Regions from separate parts of the Stenotrophomonas sp. FW305-C-20-S1 genome, predicted to be linked through region 1. Evidence: riboswitches for the same ligand, from Rfam matches in the RefSeq annotation. Region 1 holds a riboswitch; the other holds the start of a gene.
The links. Region 1 has a riboswitch for glycine ahead of gcvP (aminomethyl-transferring glycine dehydrogenase). Riboswitches for the same ligand answer to the same signal wherever they lie in the genome.
Positions count from the first base shown of each region.

Region 2: another riboswitch for glycine. It lies ahead of AC3WTC_RS15815 (trimeric intracellular cation channel family protein); the one in region 1 lies ahead of gcvP (aminomethyl-transferring glycine dehydrogenase).

Region 1 covers NZ_JBYTEK010000009.1:92,484-95,414, forward strand. Annotated here, with positions in the region: gene gcvP (aminomethyl-transferring glycine dehydrogenase) at 1-1,970, opposite strand, end outside; glycine riboswitch at 2,032-2,134, opposite strand; gene AC3WTC_RS07055 (multidrug effflux MFS transporter) at 2,434-2,931, shown strand, end outside.
Region 2 covers NZ_JBYTEK010000032.1:31,553-34,483, reverse strand. Annotated here, with positions in the region: gene AC3WTC_RS15820 (MdtA/MuxA family multidrug efflux RND transporter periplasmic adaptor subunit) at 1-748, opposite strand, end outside; gene AC3WTC_RS15815 (trimeric intracellular cation channel family protein) at 965-1,582, opposite strand; glycine riboswitch at 1,667-1,770, opposite strand; glycine riboswitch at 1,784-1,873, opposite strand; gene AC3WTC_RS15810 (GIY-YIG nuclease family protein) at 1,914-2,171, shown strand; gene AC3WTC_RS15805 (nuclear transport factor 2 family protein) at 2,244-2,675, shown strand; gene AC3WTC_RS15800 (hypothetical protein) at 2,679-2,931, shown strand, end outside.

The DNA.
Region 1 (2,931 bases):
TCTTCCTCGAACACGCCGTGCGTGGACGGGTAGGTCATCATGATCGCGGCCAGGCGGTCGCTGTACTTCTCGGCATTGAGGCGGATGTCTTCAACGTCGACGTTGCCGTTGGCATCGGTCTTGGTGACCACGACCTTCATGCCGCACATCTGCGCCGAGGCCGGGTTGGTGCCATGCGCCGAATCCGGGATCAGGCAGATGTCACGGTGATCTTCGCCACGCGAGCGGTGGTAGGCGCGGATCGCCAGCAGGCCGGCGTACTCGCCCTGCGCACCGGAGTTCGGCTGCAGGCTGACGGCGTCGTAGCCGGTGCACTCGACCAGCATTGCTTCCAGCGAATCGATCAGTTCCTTGTAGCCAAGCGCCTGCTCGGCCGGCACCAGCGGGTGGATCTGCGAGAACTCCGGCCAGGTCACCGGAATCATTTCGGCGGTGGCGTTGAGCTTCATGGTGCACGAGCCCAGCGGGATCATCGTGCGGTCCATCGCCAGGTCCTTGTCGGCCAGCGAACGCAGGTAGCGCAGCAGTTCGTGCTCGCTGTGGTGGGTGTTGAACACCGGGTGGGTCAGGAACGCGGACTGGCGCAGCAGGCCGGCCGGCAGCGCATCGGCGGTGCTGGCATCGAGCGCGTCCACATCAACGGTGGCACCGAACAGCGCGCCTACGGCGACGATGTCGGCGCGGGTGGCGGTCTCGTCCAGGCTGATGCCGACCGAACTGCTGTCGATCGCACGCAGGTTGTAGCCGGCGGCACGGGCCTTGGCATGGATCGCGTCGGCGTCGACACCGGTGACGTGCAGCGTGTCGAAGAAGTCGGCACCGACCTGCACACCGGCAGTGCGCAGCGCGCTGGCCAGGATGGCGGCCAGGCGATGGGTGCGGCGGGCGATGCGGGTCAGGCCTTCCGGGCCGTGGTAGACGGCATACATCGAGGCCATCACCGCCAGCAGCACCTGTGCGGTGCAGATGTTGGAGGTGGCCTTCTCGCGGCGGATGTGCTGTTCGCGGGTCTGCAGGGTCAGGCGGTAGGCCGGGTTGCCCTGTGCGTCGATCGAGACGCCGATCAGGCGGCCCGGCATGGAACGCTTGTAGGCGTCACGGCAGGCCATGAACGCAGCATGCGGGCCACCGAAGCCGAACGGCACGCCGAAACGCTGGCTGTTGCCGACCACGATGTCCGCACCCCATTCGCCCGGGGCGGCCAGCAGGGTCAGTGCCAGCAGGTCGGTGGCCACGGCCACCAGGCCGCCGCGCGCGTGCACGGCATCGACCAGCGCCTTGTAGTCGCCCACCTGGCCGAAGGTGTCCGGGTACTGCAGCAGCAGGCCGAAGGCTTCCGCTTCCAGCGCTTCGGCCGGGGTGCCCACGCGCAGCACGATGCCCATGGGCTCGGCGCGGGTGCGCAGCAGTTCCAGCGTCTGCGGGTGCACGGCGTCGTGCACGAAGAAGGTGTCCGACTTCGACTTGGCCGAGCGCTTGGCCAGGGTCATCGCTTCAGCGGCGGCCGTGGCTTCGTCCAGCAGCGAGGCGTTGGCGATTTCCATGCCGGTCAGGTCGGCGCACAGGGTCTGGAAGTTGATCAGCGCTTCCATGCGGCCCTGCGAGATTTCCGCCTGGTACGGGGTGTAGGCGGTGTACCAGGCCGGGTTTTCCAGGATGTTGCGCAGGATCACGTTCGGCGTGTGGGTACCGTAGTAGCCCTGGCCGATGAAGCTGCGCAGCACGGTGTTCTTGTCGGCGATCGCGCGGATCTTCGCCAGCGCCTGCACTTCGGTGATCGACTCCGGCAGCGCCAGCGGTGCCGGCGACTTGATCTTGGCCGGCACGATGGCATCGGTCATCGCATCCAGCGAGGCGTGGCCGATGACGCCGAGCATCTGCGCGATCTCGGCATCGTTGGGGCCGATGTGGCGCTCGACGAACGCCGAATGGTGCTCGAGCTCACGCAGGGAAGGGGTGTTCTGGGACATGGCGAAGGATCCGTCAGGAAAGGGCACACGCACGGGCACAAGCCGCCGGTCGGCGGTCTGCGGGCGCCCCTCTGTCCTTTTGCCTGAGAGTTTAAAAGCGCGGAAAACCGCAGCTTCGTGCCCCTTCGGCGCCGGATCGAACCGGTCTCTCCAGAGTTCTGTTACGGGTGGTATCGGGCCTGAGCGATTACGGGCGTTGCGCCTTCGGCAGCGGTGACCTGCTTCTCCCACCGTGTTGCCCGCCGATTATAGCTCGTTGCCGGCGCCTGACGGTGGCCCGGGCTGGCCTCACGGGGCTGAATGGCCGATGGCCCGGGCGTGCGTTCTGTGCATCCGTGCATGGCATCGCGCGCATTCCCCACCTATGATGGTGGGATTCTCGTATTCATCTGGCGCCGTCCCTGCTGCAGGGGATCGGCGCCCGCCGTGCGTGTCATGCATGGCCCTGCCGGACGCTTGCCCGATGACCGCCGCCGTTGCTCCTTCCACCCGCCGCATGGCCCTGTTGCTCGCTGGCCTGGCCATGTTCGGTCCGTTCTCGATCGACACCATCTTTCCCGCGTTTCCGCAGCTGGCCCAGCGTCTGGCGGTGGACGAGGTGGCGGTGCAGCAGACCATCAGCGTCTACCTGCTGTTCTACGGCCTGATGAGCCTGGCCCATGGCCCGCTGTCCGATGCGTGGGGACGCAAGCGGGTGATCCTCGGCGGCCTGGTGATCTTCGTCGGCGCCTCGGTGGGCTGTGCGTTGTCTACCGACCTGACCACGCTGCTGGCGTTCCGCGCACTGCAGGGCCTGTCCGCCGGCGTGGGCATGATCGTCGGCCGCGCGGTGATCCGCGATCTGTACCACGGCCACGACGCGCAGCGGCTGATGAGCCAGGTGTCGATGCTGTTCGGTATCGCCCCGGCCATCGCGCCGATCATCGGTGGCTGGATCCTGCTCAGCGGTGCCGGCTGGCCG
Region 2 (2,931 bases), on a different contig from region 1:
TTTCCACCGCCAGCGCCGGCTGCGCCTGCACCGCATCGAGCAGGGCGGGAAGCTCCGGCTCGGGCACGGTGAACAGCACGCTGATCGGCGCCGTCTGCGACAGCGTGACCAGGCCTTCGGTATCGCTGGCGTGCACCAGGTTGCCTACGTCCAGCCGGCGCAGGCCGACACGGCCGCTGACCGGGGCGATGATGCGCGTGTACTGCAATTGCAGGCGTGCTTCGTCCACCGATGCCTGGTCGCTGAGGCGGCGCCCCTGCAGCTGCCGCACCTTGCTCTGCTGGTCGCTCAGTTCCTGTGCCGACACGTAGTTCTGTCGCTGCAGTTCGCGGTAGCGCTGCAGCTGGCGCTCGGCATTCTCCAGCTCGGCCAGGTTCTGCTGCTGCGTACCCTGTGCGTGCGCAAGCTTCACTTGGTAGGGGCGGGGATCGATCTGTGCCAGCAGGTCCCCGGCGTTGACCTGCTGACCTTCCTGGAAATGCAGGCGCATCAGTTCGCCGTCCACGCGGCTGCGCACCACCACGCTGTGCAGCGGAGTGACCGTACCGACCGCCTTCATCCGCAGCACCAGCGGCTCGGCGCTGGCGAGGGCGATGCGTACAGGCACCGTCTTGCCGCTGCCGGCTTCGCCACTGCCCGCCTCGGCCTGCGGCCACAGCCACCACGCCAGGCCAGCGACAAGGGCAAGACCGGCAACGACCAGCAACAGGCGGGCACGACGTGAGCGGGAATTTTCGGCGACAGACATGGGCATCCTGCGCCCTGCGCGCACGCAGGGTCATGCGGGCCCGTCGGCACCACGAAGGGCCACGGGCAGCGGGGAAGGGGATTGTCTGGCGGGGCCGCAGGCGCGGCGTGGCTGGATGCCGTCGCGTGTGCGACGGGGCGCCAATGGTAGCGGTTTACGCAGGCCGTCGCCGCGTGACCTTGGTCATGCCACCCCGCCGGTAGTGCCGGCCAGCGCTCAATGCACTTCGTCGTGGTACACGAACTTCGGCATTTCCCAGCGGTAATGGATCGCCAGCAGGCGCACGGCGAACCCGCCACCCAGGCAGCACAGGATCGCCGTGGCATCGGCCACGCCCCAGTGCAGCAACAGCAGATACACCGCACCGGTCAGCAGCGAGATGATGGCGTACAGCTCTTTCTGGAAGATCAACGGCACCTCGTTGCAGAGGATGTCGCGCAGCACGCCGCCGAAGGCGCCGGTGAGCATGCCGGCGATCAGCACGATCGGCAGTGCATGGCCGGCCTCGCGCGCGATCGAGCAGCCGATCAGGGTGAAGGCGATCAGGCCCAGGCCATCGAGCACCAGGAAGGTGCGGCGGAAGTGATGCATCCAGCGCGCCACCCAGGTGGCGATCAGTGCGGCGCACACAGTGAAGCCGAGGTACTCAGGGTGTTTCACCCAGCCCAGCGGATAGTGGCCAAGCAGGATGTCGCGCAGCGAGCCGCCACCGAGGGCGGTGACACAGGCGATCATCACCACGCCGAACAGGTCCATGCGGCGGCGGCCGGCAGACAGGGCACCGGTCATGGCTTCGGCGGAAATAGCGATCAGGTAGATGATGGACAGCAGCATGGGACAGGCTCCGGGCGCGGTGGGGCCGGCCATGCGCACATACCGCCACTGCCTGCGCAATGACGGGATGACGATGACCGGTGCCGCTCCCGCTGTCCTTTTGCCTGAGAGTTCAGCGGCGTGAGCCGCGTGCCCCTTCGGCGGATCGTCCCGGGCGTGCCCGGTGACCTCTCTCCAGCTCGGCGAGTCGAATGCATGGTTGGTGGGATTCCAGCCCACCGGCCTGAGCGATCATGGGAGCCTGCGCCTTCGGCGGGCGCCAGCGCGGCGCCTCTCTCCTGCATTCGGTCGCCAGTATATCCGCTGCAGTGCAGCACGGCATAATCCGGCAATGGTTTCGCCCTCCCGCCCGTGGTTCCTGTACCTGCTCGAATGCCGCGACGGCAGCTATTACGCCGGCATCAGCACCGACGTGCAGGCCCGCTTTGCTGCCCACCAGGCCGGCAAGGGGGCCCGCTACACCCGGTCGCGGCCGCCACTGCGGGTCCTGGCGGTGCGTGAGTACCCGGACCGGGCAGCGGCCTCGCGTGCCGAATGGGAGCTCAAGCGGCAGCCGCGCGAACGCAAACTGGCGTGGCTGTTGCAGTAGATCCACGCCATGCGCGGATGGGGCGCATCCGGCCATGCCATGATCGCCCAGCCCTCAGCGCTGGAGACCCGGATGTCCACCGTTGCCCTGTTGTTCGCACTTTCCGCAGCAGCAAGCCCTGCCGCCGACGCCGCCACGATCGCAGCCATCGATGCCACCTGCCACGACTACGTCGACGGTCAACTGGAAGCCGACCCGCAGCGCGTCGCCCGTTCCCTGCATCCGGACCTGGCCAAGCGCGCGGTGCTCGGTGATACACCGGACGAGCGCCTGGGCCTGCGCCGGATGTCGAAGGAAGAGCTGGTTGCGCTGACGAAGCAGGGCGCGTTGAAGACCCCGAAAGATCAATGGGATCGCCGCTGCACGGTGCTGGACGTGACCGGCAACGCCGCATCGGTGCGGCTGGAAACCCCGTGGTTCGTCGACTACTTCCACATGGGCCGCTTCGAGCAGCGCTGGGTCATCGTCAACGCGCTGTGGTACCCGAAGCCGAAGGCGGAGTGACGCATGCGTGCTGCGGGCCGTGCATGGATCGCGCTACTGCTGTTGCTGGCCTTCGTTGCCCTGCTACCGGGGCTGTTGTACCTGCTTGGGCTCGCTTGGGTGGAGGGCTGGCCGCAGCCCGCCGACCGCGCGCCCAGTGGTGTGGCGGCATGCAGCAGTGAGCCGCGCATGGGGCACCAACCGATCAACCCCTGGAGCTTCACCGCGCAGTTTTTCGACAAGGATGCGATGAAGAAGAAGGTGCCGGATGTCGAGC